Regions from separate parts of the Xanthomonas vesicatoria ATCC 35937 genome, predicted to be linked through region 1. Evidence: predicted binding sites of a transcription regulator. Region 1 holds the regulator's gene; each other region holds the start of a gene.
What was found. Region 1 encodes FliA, which starts transcription of late flagellar genes. Its sites were predicted from a motif close to TAAAGTTTNNCNNNCNNNGGCCGATAA; they were not measured.
Positions count from the first base shown of each region.

Region 1 (7,419 bases):
GGTCTGCGGGGCGTGCAGCACTTCCACCACGCGGGCCAGCGGCAAGGCGTAGACCGCTTCGCCGGCCTGCACCAATAGCGTAGGCAGGATCGCCAGGGTCAGCGGCACGCGGATCATGAAGCGGCTGCCACGGCCCAGTTCGGACTGGATCTGGATCTGCCCGCTCAACTCGCGGATGCGTGACTGCACCACGTCCATGCCAACGCCGCGGCCAGAGATATCGGTGACCTCGGCCTTGGTCGAGAAGCCCGGCATGAAGATCAGATGCAGACATTCGTCGGTGCTCAGACGTGCCGCCGCTTCGGCGTCGATCAGGCCCTTGCCGCGCGCGATTTCGCGCAGCCGCTCCGGGTCGATGCCGGCGCCATCGTCCTGGATTTCGATGCTGACGTAGTCGCCTTCCTGCTGCGCGGACAGGCGCACGTGGCCACTACGCGGTTTGCCGGTGGCTTCGCGCAGGGCCGGCGATTCGATGCCATGGTCGATGGCGTTGCGCACCAGGTGCACCAGCGGGTCGGCCAGGGCTTCGACCAGATTACGATCGAGCTCGGTTTCGGCACCGATCAGTTCCAGCTCCACTTCCTTGGACAGCGTGCGCGCAACGTCGCGGGCCACCTTGGGGAAGCGCGCGAACACCTTGCTCACCGGCTGCATGCGGGTGCGCATGACTGCGGTCTGCAGGCGGGCGGTGGCGATGTCCAGCGTGCTGACCGCGCGGTCGAGTTCTTCATCGCGCAGACGGGTACGCAAGGTCTTCAGACGATTGCGCGAGAGCACCAGTTCGCCGATCAGGTTGACGATGGCGTCCAGGCGCTTGGTGTCCACGCGCACGGTCTGCTCGGCTTCGGCACCGCCTTTGGCGGCACCTTTCGGTGCGGCCTTGGCGCCCGGTGCCGGCGCAGCATGGCCGTCGTCGTGCACTGGCGCAGCAGCGGCTGCCTTGGGCGCGGCCTTGACCGCTGGCGGGCCGCTCTTGGCGTCGAACTGCGCGATCAGCGACGCCGGTGCATGCGGCACGGGTTCGCCCGAACCCATCGCATCCAGCATGGCCTGCAGATAGTCCAGCGATTGCTGCGCGGCATCGAAATGATGCGCCTGCAGCACCGCCTGGCCCGAGCGTGCCATGCCGAGGGTTTCTTCAGCGGCGTGGCACAGTTCCACCATGGGTTTGATCGCCAGAAAGCCGGCGCCGCCCTTGAGCGTGTGGAAGCCGCGGAACACCGCGTTGAGCTGGTCGGCTTCGTCTGGCGCCTGTTCCAGCGACACCAGCTGTTCGCCGAGGCGATCCAGGATTTCCTGGGCCTCGACGATGAAATCGGCAGCAATATCGTCTGGAACAGCACTCATGGTTACAACCCCAATCCGGACAGCAAATCGTCGGCGTCGTCCTGCGACACCGCATGACGGTCCAGGCCCTTGACTGCAGGACCGGCAAGACCGCCGTCGTCTTTCTTCGGCTCGCTGCTCTTGGGCGGCAGGCCCAGCGCACCGAAGCCTTCATGCACGCGGCGCACGATCCCGGCCACACGCCGGATGATCTGCCCGCTGAGATCCTGGTAGCTCTGCGCCAGCGACAGCTCGGTCAGGTTGTGGCGCATCTTGTCCATCAGCGCGCCCTGGTCCTGATTGAGGCCGCCTTCGCGCAGCTGGTTGGCCAGCACGCGGCACTCTTCGACCAGATCCAGCGTGCGATGGCTGGCCTTTTCGGTCATTTCCACCACGTGATCCAGGCGCGAGCAGGCATCGTCCAGTTCGCCGGCTTCCTCAGGCACGGTGGGCAACTCGCCCAGCGCCTGGCCCAGTTCGCGCGCGAGCCGGCTCAGGCCCTGCATCATCGGACGGGTGCGCAAGGCGGCGAGATGATCCACCTCACGGCGCCAGGCAATTTCGTCGCCGCTTTCCAACGCATCGAGCGCGCCCTGCAGGCGGTCGATCAGCGCGGCGCGTTCTGCATTGGTATCGATGGTGGCGTCCATCAGGCGGTCGCCGCCAGACGTTCGAACACCTTGCCCAGCTTTTCTTCCAGCGTCTGCGCGGTGAACGGCTTGATGATGTAGCCGTTCACGCCACACTGCGCCGCTTCGATGATCTGCTCGCGCTTGGCTTCGGCGGTCACCATCATCACCGGCAGGTGCTTGAGCTTGGCGTCGGCGCGGATGTTGCGCAGCAGGTCGATGCCGGTCATGCCGGGCATGTTCCAGTCCGTCACCACGAAATCGAACGGGCCCGCACGCAACGCGGCCAGCGCGCTGTTGCCGTCTTCGGCCTCTGCGGTATTGGTGAAGCCGAGATCCGCCAACAGATTCTTGACGATACGTCGCATCGTCGAGAAGTCGTCCACGATCAGGATCCGCATGTTCTTATTCACATCAAGCTCCTAACGCTAAAAATTACGCGAAAAAATTAGTCGTCGATTTCGACACCGGCATCAGCCAGTTCGAAGACTTTGAGGCGGCCGCGCAAACGCACCACGGCCTGGCCATGGATCTGGCAGACGCGCGACTCGCTGACACCCAGCACGGCGCCGATTTCCTTCAGGTTCAATTCCTGTTCGTAGTACAGCGACAGCACCAGCTGCTCGCGCTCGGGCAGCTGGCCGATGGCCTTGCCCAGCTCGCGGCCGAATTCGCCACGCTCCATCATCTGCTGCGGGTTGGGGCCACCTTTGGCGGTGGTATCCAGCTCGCCGTGATCTTCGATGCGCGATTCCAGGCTCAGCACCTGGCCGCGTGCGGCGTCTTCCATCAGCCGCAGGTAATCGGGCAGCGGCATTTCCATGGCTGCGGCCACTTCGGTGGCGGCGGCGGCGCGGCCGGTGTTCTGCTCGATCTTGCGTACTGCGGCGGCAGCGTCGCGGGCACGGCGGTGCACCGAGCGCGGTACCCAGTCGCCACGGCGGATCTCGTCGATCATCGAGCCGCGGATACGGATCGAGGCATAGGTTTCGAACGAGGCGCCCTGGTCGGAGTCGTAACTGCGCGAGGCTTCGATCAGGCCGATCATGCCGGCCTGGATCAGGTCGTCCACTTCCACGCTGGCCGGCAGACGCGCCGCCAGATGGTGGGCGATGCGGCGGACCAGGTCGGCGTGCTGGGTCACCACGTCGTTGGCGTTGTTGCGCTGCACGGCGCGGTACTGCGCGCTGGCCGTGGTTGCGGTAGCAGTGCTCATGCGGCCACTCCCCGTTGAATGATGCGTTCGACAAAGAACTCGACGTTGCCGCGCGGCACGGTGGGGGCCTGCCAGCGCGAGGTACGGCGTGCGATTTCTGCAATGGCCTGCGCCGATGGGCTTGACGGGTAGGCCTTGATGACGGGTTGCTGACGCTGCACCGACAGGCGCAACCAGTCGTCCTGCGGCACGTGGCCGAGGTAGTTCAGCGACACATCGCCGAGGAACTTTTCGCAGACGCGCGAGAGCTTGTCGTACAGCAGGCGGCCTTCGTTGGGGTCGCGCACCATGTTGGCGATGATCTGCAGGCGGTCCACGCCGCGTTCGCGGGAGAGCACCTTGATCAGCGCGTAGGCGTCGGTGATCGAGGCCGGCTCGTCGCAGACCACCACCACCGTGTCCTGCGCGGCCTGGCAGAAGGTCAGCACGCTGTCGGTGATGCCGGCGGCGGTGTCGATGACCATCACGTCCAGGTCGCGTTCCAGTTCGGAGAACACATTGACCAGGCCGATGTGCTGGGCTGGGGCCAATTCGGCCATGTGACGGCGACCGGACGCGGCCGGCACTACCAGCACGCCGCCGGGACCTTCGATGATGACTTCATCGAGCGTGCAGCGGCCGGCGATCAGGTCGGCCAGGGTGTACTTGGGCGACAGGCCCAGGACCACATCCAGGTTGGCCAGACCAAGGTCGGCGTCCAGCAGCAGCGTGCGTTTGCCCATGTCGGCAAGCGCCACGGCCAGGTTGGCGGAGATGTTGGTCTTGCCCACGCCGCCCTTGCCACCGGTCACGGCAATGGTGCGCACCGGGCCCAAAGGCTCGGGACGGGTCGCCGACAGGGGGAAGGCGTTGGTCAGCTTTGCGTATTCACGCGACTGCATGGTTGTGCTCCGGAGTACAGGGCTTATCGGCAGCGCGCCGTAAATCTTCAAGACGAAGAACGAGACTGGCGGCATTGGCGCGGTGCAGGTCGTCGGGGACCCGCTGTCCGTCAGTCACCCAGGTGATGGGCAGTTGGTGGTCGACCACCACCGACAAGGCGCTGCCGAAGCGGCCGGTCTCGTCGAGTTTGGTCAGCACCACGCCTTGGGGTTTGGCGTGGGCGAAGCGGCGCACGACCTCGTCGAGATCGGCGAAATGGGAGTTGGCGGGCAGCACCAGCAGCGAGGTGACCTGCTGGGCGGCGCGCAGCCAGTTCAGCTGGGCAGCCAGGGCGCGATCGCGCTGGCCCATGCCGGCGGTGTCGATCAGCACCAGCTTGTAGTCGCGCAGGCGGTCCAGCAGTTCGAGCAGGCTTTCGGCACTGTCGGCCTCGTGCACGGCGATACCGAGCTGGCGGCCATAGCTGTGCAGCTGCTCGCGGCCGCCGACGCGCAGGGTGTCGGTGGTGACCAGCGCCACGTCGCGCGGGGCGTGCTGGGCGGCGAAGCGCTGCGCCAGCTTGGCGATGGTGGTGGTCTTGCCGGCACCGGTCGGGCCGACCAGGGCGATCACGCCGCCGCGTTCCAGCGGGTCGACCGGGGCGACCGGCAGGCGCTTGGACAGCAGGCCCAGCATCAGCCCGCGGCCACGGTGCAATTCGGTATCGGCCGGGATCTGCATGGCGACATCGCGGGTCAGGCCGGCGTCGAAGCCGTAGTCGTCCATCAGTTCCAGGGCCTGTGCACGCACCGGAGAGCCACGCAGGCGCTCGTCGGTGAGGCGGTTCATTTCGCGCTCGATCATCTGGCGCATCAGCGCCAGCTCGCCGCGCAGCTGCTTGAGTTCTTCGTCGTTCTGCGGGATCGGCGCGGCGGCCACCGGCACTGCGGCCAGCGCGGCGGGGGCCGGCGGGGCGACCACGATCGGCGGCAGCGCGGCCGGCGGCAGGATCTGCGGCAGCGCGTCGTCCAGGTCGAAGTCGGCCTCGTCGGCGAAGGCGTCGTCGTCCTGGTCCTGGGCGGCGTAGGCGGGCGCGCCCACCGCTGCGGCCACGACCGGGGTCGGCGCCTGGGCCGGCGCGGCCTGCACGGCCGGGCGCTGCGCCGGAGCGGTGGTCAAAAAGTCGGCGAACAGCTGTTCCGGGACCGCCGACAGCGCGTGTTCCTGGCGCTGTACGACCGGCGCAGCCAGATCCTGCACGGCCGGCATCGGCGCCGCGCTGCGGATCGGGGTGGCGACCGGGGCCTGGCGCGGCACGCTGGCCGGCTGACGCAGGGCCATGGCGGCGATCATTTCTTCGGCGGCGCTGGCAACGCGCTGACGGTGGCTCATGCCCGCATCGGCGGCCGGCTTGAGCGGGGCGTGTACCGGTGCGGCAGGGCGGGCAGCGGCCTGCGCCGGCTGTGCCGGAGCCTGCTGCACGGGTGCCTGCTGCGGAGCGGTGTGGGTGACCGGCGCATCGGAGCGTGCGGTTTCCAGTGCACGCTGCACGAGTTCTTCGTCGTAGTTGCTGGCGGCGACGATCTCGATGCCTTCGGCGGTACGACGGTTGGACAGGATCACGGCATCCGGGCCGTGTTCCTCGCGCACCATGCGGAATGCGGTGCGCATGTCCGGGGCAACAAAGCGTTTGATCTTCATGCCACGTGCCTCCAGGAACGGGACCCGCCGGACGCCGGACGGGTGCGCGATGAATGTGGGTGTGTTGCCAGCGTCATGAGTTGCCTGTCCCGTTCGTAGTTCCAAGTCCTGCCATCCGCCCCGCAGCGGTGGTGCTGTCTGCGGTCTCGCCAGAGCTAATGCATGCGGTGTGCCAAAACAGCGGTGCTGGGTTTTTGGCGAGTGGGTGCGGTGTGTGTGCGGAGGAGGCCGGGGACTGATGCGAAGCCGGGATTGCTGCGCCAAGTCGATGTTCTGATTCGAGTTTTCGACGGCGTTGGGTGCCGATTCGAGGTCGTATCTGTGCTGGACGGCAGGGCAGATTGCGTGTCTTGGAGCGCGTTGGACGCCCGCGCGAACCGCGCGAACGTGGATTTCGTCACGCGTCCCTGGGTCGGTGACATGCAATCGATTGGGGGTGGCCGAGTGGCGGATTTCCGACGCCTGCAGTTGAGGGTTGGCGGCCGGCCGGCGGCGATTGCTGGAGGACGCAATGGAGGCTGTCCGGCTTTACCACAGGGCTGGTGCAGTCGTAGGGGCGCACCTGGGCGCAATGGGCTGTATGGGTGAAACCCTCGCGCCCGGGTGCGCTCCTCCACCAACGGTGCTGGTGACGTTGTCCAGTCCGATGTGTGCTGTCTTGCTGGTCTCTCGCATCCCTGTGGTTGACTCTTCTGGATCCAAGCTCCCGCGCGTTGTCGAATCACCCGGTACGTCGTAGGAGCGCAGCTGGGCGCGATGGGGCTATCCCGGTAAAACTGTCGCGCCCGGGTGCGCTCCTACGGAAGGGGTGTCGATGACGGTGCTGCGTTTGGCTCAGCTGATCGTGCCGACGAGCTTGAGGCGCTTGTCTTCCGGCACTTCGCTGTACGCCAGGACCGACAGGCTGGGGACGCTGTGGCGGACCAGGCGGGCCAGCGCGGCGCGGACCTGACCGGGCACCAGAACCACGGCCGGTTCGTTGCGGGCTTCCTGCTTGCCGACGCAATCGGCCAGGCTCTGGTGCAGGCGCTCGGCCAGGCCGGGCTCCAGTGCCACGCCGTTGCCGTGGGTGGATTCCTGCAACACGCGCTCCAGCTGCGGGGCCAGGGTGAACACCGGCAGTTCGGCGGACATGCCGGCGATCTCCTGCACGATGAAGCGGCCCAGCGAGGTACGCACCGCGGCGGTGAGGGTGGCCGGGTCCTGGCTGTGCGGGGCGTGTTCGACCAGCGCTTCGACGATCTTGCGCAGCTGGCGCACCGGGATGCGCTCGATCAGCAGGTTCTGCAGCACGCGCACCACCACCGACAGCGGCAGCGCCTTCGGGGTGAGGTCTTCCACCATCTTGGGCGCGGTCTTGGCCAGGGTGGCCAGCAACTGCTGTACTTCTTCGTGGCCGAGCAGCTCCGGGGCGTGCTCGCGGATCAGGTGCGACAGATGCGTGGCCACCACGGTGGCCGGGTCGACCACGGTGTAGCCCATCGATTCGGCATAGGAGCGCTGGTGCGGCTGGATCCAGGTGGCATCCAGGCCGAACGCCGGGTCCTTGCCGGGAATGCCGTCCAGTTGGCCGAGCGCACCGCCCGGGTCCAGCGCCAGCTCGCGGTCGGGGTAGATCTCGGCGGTGGCCACCGGTACGCCGTGCACCAGCAGGCGGTAGGCGTTGGCCGACAGCTCCAGGTTGTC
Region 1 is NZ_CP018725.1:258,732-266,150, forward strand. Features, by position in the region: gene BJD12_RS01055 (chemotaxis protein CheA) at 1-1,347, opposite strand, end outside; gene BJD12_RS01060 (protein phosphatase CheZ) at 1,350-1,976, opposite strand; gene cheY (chemotaxis response regulator CheY) at 1,976-2,368, opposite strand; gene BJD12_RS01070 (RNA polymerase sigma factor FliA) at 2,404-3,171, opposite strand; gene BJD12_RS01075 (MinD/ParA family protein) at 3,168-4,052, opposite strand; gene flhF (flagellar biosynthesis GTPase FlhF) at 4,039-5,733, opposite strand; gene flhA (flagellar biosynthesis protein FlhA) at 6,568-7,419, opposite strand, start outside.

Region 2 (7,419 bases), 1.3 Mb from region 1:
CAAGCAGCTGCGCTACGAAGGCATGTTCACCCCGCCGACCCTGCAAGGCTCGCTGGCCTTCACCGGCAACCACGGCGGCATCAACTGGGGCGGCGTCTCGGTCGATCTGCAGCGCGGCATCATGGTGATGAACAGCAACCGCCTGCCCTACACCTTGCAGGTTTACACCCGCGAAAAGATGAATGAGCTGGGCGTGGTGTCGGTGTTCGATGGCAAGAGCAAGACGCCCGGCTACATGGCGCAGAAGGGTCTGGCCTACGGCGCGCGCAAGGAGCCGTGGATGTCGCCGCTCAACACCCCGTGCGTCGCTCCGCCGTGGGGCTACATCGCCGGCGTGGATCTGCGCACGCAGCAGGTGCTGTGGCGCCGTCCGCTGGGCACAGGCTACGACCAAGGCCCGATGGGCATCCCGTCCAAGACCAAGTTCGAGATCGGCACGCCCAACAACAGCGGCTCGCTGGCCACTGCCGGCGGCGTGACCTTCATCGGCGCGAGCCTGGACGACTTCATGCGTGGCTTCGACACCCGCACCGGCAAGCAGGTCTGGGAGACCCGGGTGCCAGCCGGCCCGCAAGCCGCACCGATGAGCTACACGATTGACGGCAAGCAATACATCGTGGCTGCCGTGGGCGGGCACGACCGCATGGAAACCAAGTCTGGCGACAGCGTCATCGCCTGGGCATTGCCGGACGATGCCTCGGCGGCGCCGGCGAAGTAATCGCCAGCCCGTTCGTGCAGTGACACTGCAGACCGGCCGTCGCGAGACGGCCGGTTTTTTTATGGGCGCGGCCTGCCCCGAGTGGGCGGATTGTCGTTGCGCGGTTGGGGGAGCATGTGGCGTGCGGTTGGCATCCACGGTCCCGCAGCACGCCTGGATCTCACTGTGTTGCGCCCGCCGAGGAGGTGTGCCCGACGGTGGCTGACAAGCGCGGCCATTTGCATCGCACCAACGTGCCGGATGAGGTCTCTTTCGAAGTCCTTCGGATCACTGTTTTGCAAGTTCCTGTTGCGACGCCAGCGGTCGATGCATTGCCTGCCCTGGCGTTGGTTCATGCCTGCTTGAACTTCAACGCGAAGCCCGGCTGCGGGCCCCAACCGCAGGCAGGACGGTTATCGCCAAAAACTAGAGAGCAAGCCGCCAGCCACCCATCGGGGCGCAGGACTAATCGCACTTTATGGACTAGAAAATTCACGCAGAATTTACAAAAAAAAACCCTTGTTTCCGGGCTTCGGCACACGCTGGAAACAGGCGCACTGGAACTGAAAACGCTTCCAAATCAGGCACATCGGCCTTCCACTGCTCCACGTCAGGCATTCCGACAAACGGTGCCTTCACAGCATCATGATTCGGGCTCGGCCGCCGATACCCCATTGCAGCCCACTTCTGCCATCCACCGATCCCCCTATTCCAGATCACCTAGTTGGACTCAGCCTATGTTGCCTTCACACGATGCCGCTTCTGTTTCCCGCCCACCGGCAGGCGCAAGCGTTGCGCGTGCCGCCTGGACCGCATGGCTACCCGCTACCACACAATTTGGGCTGCTGGCCTTGTTGACGTTCTACGCCGCCACGCTTGTGCCCGGCGGCGTTGGCAGCGCGCTTGCGAAGCTGTTCCCGGCACTGCTGGTGCTTGGCGCGGCCAGCGTTGGTCTGTGGTGGTGGGCACGTCGTCGCAACAGTGCCCACTTGCAGCAAGCAGTGAACGCGGTCGCTGCGTTGGGAGAAGGCCGCTTTCAGCGACTGAACCTGCGTGCCGCATCCGGTGAGCTCGCACCGCTGCTGCAGACGTTGCAGGCAACCCAGGACAAGCTGGCCATCCGGATCGACGTGATGGAACAAGGCCTGCGCCATGGGCAGTTCGTCATCAAGGCGCTCGACGATCTGGACACCATGATCCGCATCGCCGACGACGACGGCCAGGTCTTGTTCGCCAACCGCAAACTGCTGGCGATGCTCAAGCTGATCGAGCCGGATGTGCAGAGCTTCCGCCCCAGCTTCCATGCCGAAGGGTTCGTCGGCGGCAGCATCGGCGACATCTATCCGGACAGCCAGGCCGCCATCGACCGCATGCGCGCGTTGAATGCGTCCAAGGCCGTGCGTGCGCCGTTCTTCGGCCGCCAGATCGACTTCGTGTACAGCCCAATCATTGCCGCCGACGGCACCAAGCTGGGCACCATCGCGCAGTGGGTGGATGTCACCGCGCAGGTCAACGCCGAGCAGGCGCTGATCCAGATCATCGACGCCGCCTCGGCGGGCGATTTCAGCCGCCGCATGCAGCTCGATGGCATGGACGGCGTGCTGCTGTCGCTGGCGCAAGGCATCAACCGCATCTACGACTCGGTGGAGACCCACCTTGCGGCCCTGGCGCGCGTGATCGGCGCGCTGGCCGAGGGCGACCTCACCCAGCGCGTGGAGGGAGACGCGCACGGTATTTTTGCGCGTCTGCGCGACGACACCAACCAGACCGTCACCCGTCTGACCGAAATCATCGGCGACATCCAGACTGCATCGGACACCATCCGCCAAGCGGCGGTGGAAATTGCCGCCGGCAATACCGATCTGTCCGAACGTACCGAGCAGCAGGCGGCGAATCTGGAAGAAACCGCAAGCTCGATGGAAGAACTCACCTCCACCGTGAAGCAGAACGCCGACAGCGCATTGCAGGCCAACCGACTGGTGGTAGGTACCGGCGAAGTGGCACAGAGCGGCGGCCAGGTGATGGACGATGTGGTCGCCACCATGGGCCAGATCAGCACTGCCTCACGCAAGATCGGTGAGATCATCGGCGTCATCGACGGCATCGCGTTCCAGACCAATATCCTGGCGCTCAACGCCGCGGTGGAAGCGGCGCGTGCCGGAGAACAGGGCCGCGGCTTTGCGGTCGTCGCCTCGGAAGTGCGCGCACTGGCGCGGCGCTCGGCGGATGCGGCAAAAGAGATCAAGACGCTGATCGCCGATTCCAGCGACAAGGTGGAGCTCGGCTCGGGCCTGGTGCATCGCGCCGGCGCGACCATGCGCGAGATCGTCGGCTCGGTCAAACACGTCACCGACATCATGAGCGAGATCACCTCGGCCAGCGCCGAGCAATCCAGCGGCATTGAACAGGTCAATCGCACTGTCGCGCAATTGGACGAGGTCACCCAACGCAATGCCGCATTGGTGGAAGAAGCCACCGCCGCCGCACGCAGCCTGGAAGAACAGGCGGTGGAACTGGCCGATGCGGTATCGATCTTTCGCCTGCAGCCGGCCCACGGCGGCAACTCGAATGTCGTGCGCGCAAGTCTAAAAAGCGCGGCGGCTTAACCGCCAGCGCAGCGAATCGCACGATCACCGCAGGAGTGCACCTGGGCGCGACTGGGCATTCCCGGTAATGCCAGTCGCGCCCAGGTGCGCTGCTATGCAGAGGCGACTGCGCAGCAGCGTGGATTAGTCCAGAAACCGCGCGCGCTGCTCGGGCGTGGGCAGCATGCAGTGCTCGCTACGGCCGAACCAGCGATAGCGGTTGCGTGCGATCAGGCGATACCCGCTATCGCGCAAGGCAGGCGGCACCACGCGCAACACGGCAAAAACGCGCCAAACGCCTCCCAATCCCGCCAGCACGCGCACGATGGCATCGCTGTCGGTCCATGCACCGGTGTCGTCCACCAGCAGAAAACGACAGCGGATCGTCGGGGTCCAGCCCGTGCTGCTGCAACAGCGCACGCCCGGCGTGCCCCTGCATTGCGGCAAAGCGATAACGCCCGCGCTGATCGTGGCGCAGCAGGAACTTGACCCAGCCATTGCACAACAGGCACACCCCATCGAACACGATGGTGGCCGGCGCACTGCGCGCAGCGACGTGCGGGGATTCAACGTGGCTCAAGCCAACCCTCGTAGCGAATGAACGGCCCGACCAGCGGCAGGTGCACGTCGACGGAAAACCCGTAGCGCCCGGTGTCGGCATGCTCGCGGCACCGCACCTGCTCGAACCAGCGCGCAGGCAGGGGAATCACGCCGAACGCCCATACGCGCGTGGCCTGCCAGTACAACGCGTCGGCGTCGGCACGCAGCGCGAATTCGAAGCGGACCGCACCCAGATGCTCGCGCAGTGCGTCGCCGTGCCGCCACAACCGCGAGTACATCGGCAAGCCAGCAAAGCGCCGATGCCAGCGCTCGCCGTGCGCATCGACCAAAAACTCCACCTCGACATCCACCTCGCCACTGCGCGGCAAGCGGCTCAGCAACGCCAGCAACGGCACCAGCGCATGGCGACCGCGCTGGACCTGCGCCCGTCCGCCAAAGGTTTGCCGCTGCTGCACCGCATGCAGCGCGCGCACCGGCGCCGGTAGCTGCGCAAAGGCATCCTGGCCCAGTACCTGCGCAAATAGTGGCGTACTCAGGGCGCGATCCAGGCCAGCGTGGCCATGCGTCCGCTGCGTCGGTCGCGGCGATGCGAAAAAAAGCGATGCGGATCGAAAATGGTGCACAGTCCGCCACCATGGATCGCGTTGGCCGGCACACCGGCACGCTGCAGGCGCTGGCGCGCCAATGCATACAGATCCACCCGCCAATGCCCTGGCCGCGTGGCACTGAAGGCGGCCTGTGCTGATGCATCGTCGGCAACGAAGGCGTCGAAGACGTCCTCGCCAATTTCATACGTCTGCGGTCCCGCTGCCGGCCCCAGCCAGGCGATCACGTGCGCTGCAGGCGCACGCATGGCGGCCACGCTGCGCTCCAGCATGCCGTCGGCCAGGCCACGCCAACCGGCATGCGCGGCGGCCACTTCGCTGCCGTCGGCCGCCGCCAGCACTACGGGCAGGCAATCGGCAGTGAGGATCGCCAGCACCACGCCAGGCACTGCGGTGACGGCCGCATCGGCCGTGGGCTCGAACGCAGCCGACGCGTAATCGCCCGCGCCATTGAACTGCGCGCCGGGCGCACGTGGCGGTGCCTCGAAGCGCACAACCTCGACACCATGCACCTGCCGCAACCAGTGCGGCGCGCTCGGCAATGCCAATGCCTCGACCAGCAGTGCCCGGTTGCGCTCCACCTGGTCGGGCGTGTCGCCCTCAGGGCTGTTGCGGTTGCCCAGATTGAGCGTGTCGAACGGCGGCAGCGACCCGCCCAGCCCGTAGCGCAAAGTGGTCAGCGCCTGGATGCGCGGCGGCGCCGGCCAGTCCGCCGCCAGCACGAACGGTGCAGGCACTGCCATGTCAGCGGCGCGCCAACTCGGCGGCACGTGCGCTGTCTTCGCGCAGCGCGGTCATCAACCGCTGCAGATCGGCCGGCACCGGAGCGGTGGCGCGTACCGGCTGGCCGCTGACCGGATGCAGGAATTCCAGCGTTTCGGCATGCAGCGCCTGGCGCTTGAAGGTGCGCAGTTCGTGGACCAGGTCGTCGGTGGCGCCCTTGGGCAGCTTGAGCGCGCCGCCGTACAACGGGTCGCCGACGATCGGCGACTTCAGATGCGCCATATGCACGCGGATCTGGTGGGTGCGCCCGGTTTCCAGGCGGCATTCCAGGGCGGTATGTGCACGGAAGCGCTCGCGCAGCCGGTAATGGGTGACCGCATCGCGGCCGTCGTCGCGCACCGCCATCTTCAGCCGATCACGCGGGTGGCGGTCGATCGGCGCATTGGCGGTGCCGCCAGACACCAGCGCACCGACCACCACTGCCAGGTACTGGCGATGCACATCGCGCGCGGACAGCTGTTCCACTAGCGCGGTCTGCGCCTGCACGGTCCGCGCGACCACCATGACGCCGCTGGTCTCCTTGTCCAGGCGATGCACCACGCCGGCGCGCGGCACCGCCGACAACGCCGGGTCGCGGAACAGCAGCGCATTGACTAAGGTGCCGTCCGGATTGCCCGCGCCCGGGTGGACGACCAGGCCGGCCGGCTTGTCGATCACCAGCACCTGGTCGTCTTCGTACAACACGCTCAGCGGGATGTCCTGCGGGGCCGCATGCGTCTGGGTTTCCAGCACCACCTGCAATTGCACGCTCTCGCCGCCGCGCAAGGTGTCGCGCGGACGCGCCATTTCGCCATCCAGCAGCGCATCGCCGGATTTGATCCACTCCGACAGCCGCGAGCGCGAGAATTCGGGGAACAGCTCGGCCAACACCGCGTCGAAACGGCGCCCTGCGGCGTTATCGGGCACGATGGCCTGACGGATGGACGGGTCGGTGGGGTCGGCAGATGGGTCGGACATGGACACTGGCACTCAGGCAAAAACGGGAATTTGGGGGTCCGGGCGGCAGGAGTCAGTCGCCGGACAGGCCACTAGGCTATCATCGCGCTTTCGTTTTCCTGACGCGTCCTGCCCAGACCCATGATCCGACGGTCCACGTTTTCCGCGCCTGCGCGCCTGATTGCCCTCATGCTGGTCATGGCGTTCGTCGTCACCGGCTGCCACCGCGGCGCCAAGGACAAGAATCCCGATGAGGGCATGCCGGTCGAGCAGCTCTATGGCAAAGGCCACGGCCTGATGGAGAAAGGCAACTGGGCTGGCGCCGAAGCCAGCTACAAGCGCCTGATCGCCCAGTACCCTTACGGCCCGTATACCGAACAGGCGATGATCGAAACCGCCTACGCGCAGTACAAGGCCGGCAAGCACGACGATACGGTGTCCAGCGTCGACCGCTTCATCCGCACCTATCCCACGCACCGCAATATCTCGTACCTGTACTACCTGCGTGGGCTGGCAAACAGCAACCGCGATACGGTGTTCCTGCGCCGGGTGTGGTCGCTGGATCCGAGCCGCCGCGATCTGTCCTCGCCGCAGCAGGCCTACAACGATTTCAACACGGTCACCGACCGGTATCCCAACAGCCGTTACGCGCCCGACGCGCGCAAGCGGATGATCGAGTTGCGCGACGTGTTCGCCCAGCACGAGCTGGATAACGCGCTGTACTACCTGCGCCGCAACGCATGGGTCTCCGCGGCAGGGCGTGCCAACTACCTGCTGGAAACCTATCCGCAAAGCGCCTATCAGTACGACGCCGTTGCGGTGCTGGCCGAGGCCTACACGCATCTTGGCAACAAGACGCTGGCCGCAGACGCGCGCCGCGTGCTCGAGCTCAACAGCCCGCAGCATCCGTGGCTGACCGGCAACTGGCCGAAGTATCCGTGGGCGATCCGCAAGCTCAACCCGTTTGCCGGCGAGAAGTCCGCCGCCACCGGTCAGCGCAACGCACAGATGAGCCGCGACTGAGGCATCAGCTGCCCATGTCCTGAATCTAAGGGGCCGCAAGGCCCCTCTCTTTTTATTGCGGCACTGCCGATGCGGCAACACGCCTGAGATGGCAGCGTGTCGATTGCAGCAGGCCCTTGCGGTGCCAAACGACGGTCGCGTCCGATCCAACGGGTAACCGACCGCCCGGCATTCCGGAGTTGCTCACCGGCATCCCACGCTTTCCCGCACCGCTGAGCGCACCGGCCTG
Region 2 is NZ_CP018725.1:1,588,614-1,596,032, forward strand. Features, by position in the region: gene BJD12_RS06880 (membrane-bound PQQ-dependent dehydrogenase, glucose/quinate/shikimate family) at 1-718, shown strand, start outside; gene BJD12_RS06885 (methyl-accepting chemotaxis protein) at 1,435-3,303, shown strand; partial or broken gene BJD12_RS06890 (thiol-disulfide oxidoreductase DCC family protein) at 3,427-3,862, opposite strand; gene BJD12_RS06895 (DUF4166 domain-containing protein) at 3,849-4,379, opposite strand; gene pgeF (peptidoglycan editing factor PgeF) at 4,376-5,191, opposite strand; gene rluD (23S rRNA pseudouridine(1911/1915/1917) synthase RluD) at 5,193-6,188, opposite strand; gene BJD12_RS06910 (outer membrane protein assembly factor BamD) at 6,309-7,190, shown strand.
Region 2: BJD12_RS06885 (methyl-accepting chemotaxis protein) is a predicted target of FliA. The motif match lies at 1,341-1,367, and genes of this name have one in related genera.

Region 3 (7,419 bases), 2.0 Mb from region 1:
AACTCATAGATCACCGCCTCGCCCCACGGCCGACCCTGCCATTGGGTGTTGCTCCAGCGGTAGCCGTCGGTGGGCTGCACCGCGCTGGGGCCGTGCACACCATCGGGCTGCCAGCGTGAGGCCGGGTCCGGTACCGGCTCGCCACCATCGACGCTATAGCGATAACGCGCAGTCCTTGCGCAGCTCAGGGCGGCGGTGAAGAACCCGTCCTGCCCAGCCTGCAGCGCGCTGCGCGTGCCGTCATCGAAGACGACCTCCACGCTGGTGGCATTCGGGGCCCAGAGCGCGAAGCGCACCTGTCCCTCACCCGCTGGCCATGCGCCCCAGGCCGGGATGATGTCGTTGCGCTGGTTCATTGTTATTTCTCCGCTTGCAGGTAGATCGTGGCCAGCGGCGGCAGGGTCAGGCGCAAACGTTGCGTATGCCCGTGCATGCCCATCGGCTCGGTCGCAAGAGGACCGCTGTTGCCGAGGTTGCTGCCGCCGTAGTGGGCACTGTCGGTGTTGAGGATTTCGCGCCAGATGCCGGCACGCGGCACCCCCACGCGGTAGTCGTGAAGCGGTTGCGGGGTGAGGTTGCTCACTGCCAGCAAGGGCGGCGCACCGCCTTCGGGATCGTGACGGATAAAGGCCAGCACGCTGTTGCGTGCGTCGTCGGCCACGCTCCAGTCGAAGCCTTCGGCACGATGCGCACCGCGATACAGTGCCGGCACGCGGCGCAAGGTGGCGTTGAGATCGCCCACCAATTGCTGCACGCCGCGATGCGGCGGCCCGTCGAGCAGATGCCAGTCCAGCGACTGATCGTGATTCCAGTCGCGCCATTGGCCGAATTCGGCGCCCATGAACACCAGTTTGTCGCCCGGATGCGCCCACATCAGCGCCAGGTAGGCGCGCAGGTTGGCGAAGCGACGCCAGTCGTCGCCCGGCATCTGGCCCAACAGGCCGCCGGTACCGTGCACCACTTCATCGTGCGAGAGCGGCAGCACGAAGCGCTCGGAGAACGCGTACACCAGGCCGAAGGTGAGCTGGCTGTGGTGCTGCGCACGTTCGGCAGGATCGCGCTGCGTGTAGCTCAGCGTGTCGTGCATCCAGCCCATGTTCCATTTGTGCGTGAAGCCCAGCCCGCCATCGCTGATCGGTGCGGTCACGCCAGGCCAGGCGGTGGACTCTTCGGCGATGGTCAGCACGCCCGGATGGCGCGTGGCGATCTCGCGATTGAGCTGACGCAAGAACGCCACTGCCTCCAGATTCTCGCGGCCGCCATGCGCGTTGGGCACCCACTCGCCCTCGGCACGGCCGTAGTCGCGGTACAGCATCGAGGCCACCGCATCCACGCGCAGGCCGTCGAGGTGGTAATGGTCGATCCACTCCAGTGCGCTGCCCAACAGGTAGGCGGTCACTTCCGGGCGGCCGTAGTTGTAGATCAGCGTATTCCAGTCGCGATGCATGCCTTCGCGCGGGTCGGCATGCTCGTACAGTGCGGCGCCATCGAACTGCGCCAGGCCGTGCGCATCATCGGGGAAGTGCGCGCTGACCCAATCCAGGATCACGCCGATGCCGGCGCGATGGCAGGCATCGACGAACTGCGCAAAACCGTCCGGGCTGCCGTGCCGCGCGGTGGGGGCATACAGGCCTAGCGGCTGGTAACCCCACGAGCCGCCAAACGGATGCTCGGTGATCGGCAGTAGCTCGATATGGGTGAAGCCCAGCTCCTGCACGTAGGGGATCAGCTGCTCTGCCAGACTGATCCAGTCCAGCGGCTGGTTGTGGTCATCGCGGCGCCACGAGGCGGCGTGCACCTCGTAGATGGACATCGGCGCCGGCAGCGTTTGCACCGCACGCCTGGCCATCCACTGCGCATCGGCCCATGCAAACGCGGCGCCGCCGGGCACCACCGAGGCAGTGGCCGGCGGCAGCTCGCTCTGGCGCGCGACCGGGTCGGCCTTGAGCAGCACGCGGCCATCGGCAGCGGTAACGGCATATTTGTAGCGGGCGCCGGCTTCCACGCGCGGCAGGAACAGCTCCCAGAAGCCGCCGTTACGCCGGCGCATCGGATGCCGCCGTGCCTCCCAGCCATTGAAGTCGCCCACCACCGCCACGCGCTGGGCATGCGGCGCCCAGACCGCAAAGCGCACGCCGGGCACATCACCGCAGCGCAGGTGCTGTGGGCCCAACGCACTGCGCAATGCCTGCCCGTCGCCGGCGGCGATCTGCAGCAGCAACGATTCGTCCAGCGTCGGAGCAAACGCGTAGGGGTCTTCGATTTCCTGTACCACGTCCGGCCACACAATGCGCAGCCGATAGGGGCCATTGACCGCCAGCTCGCCTTCGAACACGCCATCGACCGCGCCGGCCTGCATGCGCGCCAGCAATTTGCCGCGGGCATCGATCAGACCCATCGCCTCGGCGCCGGGTGCCAGCACCCGAACGCGGCAACGGCCATCAGCCTGCAGGTGCGGGCCCAGCACCGCGAACGCGTCGGTGGGCGCCCCGTCGGCCAGCGCCTGCAAGGCAAGCGCGATGTCAGAGGTTCCTTCCGTGGTCACACCCTCGCCTTCCGTTTCCTGCCCTGGCACGCCCAACCGTTCGCTCATGACACCGTCGCAAGCGCAGGTGCGGTTGCGGCGGTGCGTTCGTAGAGGGAGAGATACTTCTTGCCGGCTACATCCCAACCGCTGGGCCGCAGCATGGCCGCACGGCGCATCGCCGACAGCAAGCTGGGCAGACGGAAGGTGCGGAAGGCGCGTTCAAGGCAGCGGCGCAAGGCTTCAACGCTGGCCTGCTGGAACAGGAAGCCGGTGACGCCATCGTCCACGGTGTCGATCAGCCCGCCGGTGGCATGCGCGATCGGCAGGCAGCCAAAACGCTGCGCGTACATCTGGCTCAGGCCGCACGGCTCAAAGCGCGACGGCATCAGCAGGAAGTCCGCACCGGCGAACATGCGCCGCGCCAGGCCTTCTTCAAACCCGATGAAGGCTCCGACCTGGCCGGGATACCGGCGGGTCAGCTCGGCCACCTGTTGTTCGATCTCCGGCTCGCCTCCGCCGATCACCGCGATCTGCCCACCGGCCGCCACGATCTGCGGGGCAACCTCGCAGATCAGGTCCAGGCCCTTTTGATGCACCAGCCGCGACACCACCGCAAACAGCGGCCCGGTGCTGTCGCGCAACCCGAAGGCCTTGCGCACCTGGGCAGCATTGGCCTGCCGGCCCTGCCACTGGTTCACGCTGAAGTGCGAATCCAGGTAAGCATCGGTGCGCGGGTCCCAACTGGCGTCGATGCCGTTGACGATGCCGGTCAGCGCGCCCTTGGCGGCGCGGCCGGCCAGCAGCCGGTCCAGCCCGCAGCCCTGCGCCGGGCCAGTGATCTGCTTGGCATAGCTGACGCTGACGGTGTTGACGTGGTCGGCATTGACGATGCCGCCGCGCAGGAACGACATCTGCCCGTAGAACTCCAGTTCGGCCACACGCTCGGCCGGGATGCCCAGTGCGGACGCCATCGAATACGGCACCAGGCCCTGGTAGGCCAGGTTATGGATAGTGAGCAGGCACGGGGTGGTGCCGCCGGACCACCGCACATAAGCGGCAGCCAGCGCACACGGCCAGTCATTGAGGTGCAGCAGGCGCGGCTTCCAGCCCAGTCCGGCATGGCCGGCGGCAATCTGCGCGGCGGCATGCGACAAGGTGGCGAAGCGGATCGCGTTGTCCTCGAACTCCGAGCCGCTGGTGCTCACATACGGCGAGCCATCGCGTTCGAACAGTTCCTTGGACAGCAGGATGTAGATCGGCAGGCCATCGGACTGCACGATACGGCCGATGTCGCAGGCCGGCATCGCGGCATGCGCCAGCACGCGACCGACGATCTCCACTTTGCCGGCGCGCTCGAGGACGGCGCGATAGCCCGGGATCAACACACGCACGTCGTAGCGATGGCGCAGCGCGCGCGGCAGTGCCGCTGCCACATCGCCCAGACCACCGGCCTTGATGAAGTCCGCCATCTCCGACACCACGAACAACGCACCGCGCGTATCTGCCAGCGATACCGGCAGCCGCTCGTGGTGGCGAATGAACCGCCCTCGCGCATCACGCGGCCTCCCACTCTTCTTCAGCGTGGGGAGCATCGTGCTGCGCTCTAGGCGCGCAGTGGTGGCATGAAACGGCATCGTGGCAACCATCTAAACGTCCGTCGTAAAGTGGGTGGAGACGGAAAACGGCGAAGCGAAAACCATCGTCTGCCGATATAGCCAGACGACATGCTACGAATGAGGAGCGGGGCCAACGCGCGTACTCCACGTCGTCCTTGGTGATGAATCTACACCCCGTACAAATAAAATATGCGTGAACATGTGCTGACTTTTCTGCGACAGCCCACATTCCTTTACACATGGTTGCGCATGTCCGCAGGCATAAGCGAGGCGTTGCAGTGCGATGACATCCCCGCGTCGGTGCGTGGGCATTGAGATGCACCGAATGTGGGAGAGTGCAGCTGCGTTCGTCGTCATCCGCCTAACGCGTTCATGCATGCGCGCGTGTCCTCTGCCGTCACGTGGCTGGGGATTGGATGCGTGCCTTGGAACGGTAGCCTACGGTCCGGCCTGCTCAAGCCACTTGTGGGCGCGCCGATAACCAGCAAGCACGTAGACCTTTCGAGACCTGGCATGGCCGACCAGCCTGAACTTCCAAGCCGCCCGCGTGGCGGGCTGCGCCGTCTGCTGCCCTGGGGCGGCACGGACACCGCACGCCCCGCCGCCGCGCTGCCAAGCGTGCGCGACAGCGCGCATGCCGTGCAGGGCCTGGCGGCCCATCAGCTGGTTCCCGCCAAGGCCAAGTCCGGCGCGCACGACCCGGCGGCAGCCACGGCGCTGCTGATGCGCCTGTTCTCGCACGCTGCGCATCCCGAAGCGCTGTTGCTGGCGTTCGCCGAAGGCATCGCCAGCCTGCATGGCGAGCTCGGCGACATGGGCGTGCGCCTGAGCGCGGCCTATGCCGCCGGCGACTGGCCAGGCTACGGCCGCACGCTGCGCCAGCTGATCGACAAATACATCCGCACCATCGATATCGGCGACTCGATCGCCGAAGGCCGCACCGAAGCCGAACAGCTGCGCGACCTGTTGCGGCATGCGCTGGGCAATGCCCTGGCCACCCTGCTGCAACGCAGCCCCGAGCTGGCCGAAGAAGCCCAGACCCTGGCATCGGCACTGCGCCATTGGCGGCCGGGGCATGAGCTGATCACGCTGGAGCAGCGGCTGCGCGAGCTGAGCCACCAGATCGGTCTGCGTGCCGAGGATGCCAGCGAACAGCAAAATCTGCTGCTCGGCTTGTTCGACCTATTATTGGAGAACGTCGGCGAACTCCTCGACGATCGCAGCTGGTTGCAGGGCCAGATCTCGGTCGTGCGGCAGCTGTTGGCCGGGCCGTTGGACGTGGAATCGATCGAGCAGGCACGCGGCACCCTACGCGAGGTGATCTACAAGCAGGGCCTGCTCAAGCAGGGCATCGCCGATTCCAAGACCGCCATGCGCGAGATGATGGTGTCCTTCGTCGACCGGCTCGACGGCATGGCCACCAGTACCGGCGAGTACCACGACCGCGTTGCCGGCTATTCGCAGGCGATCGGCGACGCTCGCAGCATTCCCGATCTCAATCGCCTGCTGCAGGAGGTGCTGCAGGACACCGCTGGGGTCCAGGCGCAGGCGCTGGCAGCACGCGACGAGCTGCTGTCGGCACGCCGCCAGGTCGAAGACGCCGAACAACGCATCGCCTCGCTCGAACAGGAGCTCAACGCGGTGGCCGGGCTGGTCCGCGAAGACCAGCTTACTGGCGCGCTCAACCGGCGCGGCTTCGAAGAACTGTTCCAGCGCGAAGCGGTACGCACCCAGCGCGGCGGCCAGCCGCTGTGCGTGGCGATGCTGGACCTGGACGACTTCCGCCGCCTTAACGAGGCCCACGGCCACGCCGGTGGCGACGCCGCGCTGCGCCATACCGTCGAGGTCGCCAAGGCGGTCCTGCGCACGACCGACGCCATTGCCCGCTTCGGCGGCGAAGAATTCGTATTGCTGCTGCCAGACTCGACCATCTTCGAAGCCAGCGCGGCGGTCATCCGCCTGCAGCGCGCCCTGGCGCAGCGCTCCTTGCTGCACGAGGACGTGCGGATCTTCATCAGCTTCAGCGCCGGCGTGGCGCTACGCCACACCGACGAGACCCAGGACGAGCTGGTCCGCCGCGCCGACCGCGCCATGTACGACGCCAAGGCCGCGGGCAAGAATCGGGTGATCAGCGCCGATTAGTCACAAGCGCTGGCGATCCCTCGACAGCGCGGGCAGTTGGGAGGACGCGCAGGTTGCAGGCCCGGTCGAGCCATCGCTCACGGGATCGGGCCAAGCCCTGAGTGACGTGAGCGACAGCCGGTGACCTGTGTGCGCTGGACGTATCAGCTGGGCCAGACCACACAGCGCTACCGCCGCCAAGGGTCAGCCTTGATCGAATGCGACAGACCACCGCAACCAGGTTGGTTGATCCCGGCTGCATGTCGCTACCGCCTGCAGATGCCAGCCCGCAGCACGTCTTGCCCCAGGGAGGAATGCATAGCGCACTGCTTACGCGCCTACGCACCACGGACGAAGCCAAACTGTCACCGTCGGGAATGAAACGTGGCGATCAGGATCACCACCGCGCCGCGAACTGAGCCAACTCACCTCTTCGGCCCCATCGTCACCGCAGGGTCGGACACCAGCATCGCAGGTGCCACCGCCTTATCGGCAATGCAGCCAGCCCTCAGTGCGCGGCCTTGTTGCCGCGCAGCTTCTGAAACCCGGTGACCACTGCCAGCACCACCGCGCCGGCGACCACCCCGACCAGCATGTTGCCCAGGGCTTCGACCAGCCAGCCCATGCCGGCAGCCGACTTGGCCAGATCCATGACAAGGTGATGCAGCACAGGAATGTTGTGGACCAGGATGCCGCCGCCGACCAGGAACATCGCCAGCGTGCCGGCCACCGACAGAAACTTCATTAGCCACGGCGCAGCGACCAGAATGCCGCGGCCGAGCGCTGCCAGCGAGGCGCCCTTGCGGGTCAGGTACAGGCCCAGATCGTCGAGTTTCACAATCGCTGCAACCACGCCGTAGACCCCCACGGTCATCGCCAGGGCGATTGCCACCAGCACTGCCACCTGCTGCCCGAACGATGCGCCCGCCACCACGCCCAGCGACAGCACGATGATCTCCGCGGACAGGATGAAGTCGGTGCGGATCGCGCCCTTGACCTTGTCTTTCTCCAGCGCCACCACATCGACCTGTTCGTCAGCCAGCGCACGGGTGCGCTCGGCATGCCGCTGTGCGTCTTCCTCTTCGTCGTGCAGGAACTTGTGCGCCAGCTTCTCCACGCCTTCGAAGCACAGGTAGGCGCCGCCGATCATCATCA
Region 3 is NZ_CP018725.1:3,402,482-3,409,900, reverse strand. Features, by position in the region: gene treZ (malto-oligosyltrehalose trehalohydrolase) at 1-356, opposite strand, end outside; gene BJD12_RS14755 (1,4-alpha-glucan branching enzyme) at 359-2,593, opposite strand; gene glgA (glycogen synthase GlgA) at 2,590-4,173, opposite strand; gene BJD12_RS14745 (GGDEF domain-containing protein) at 4,657-6,285, shown strand; gene BJD12_RS14740 (DUF808 domain-containing protein) at 6,773-7,419, opposite strand, start outside.
Region 3: BJD12_RS14745 (GGDEF domain-containing protein) is a predicted target of FliA. The motif match lies at 4,598-4,624, and genes of this name have one in related genera.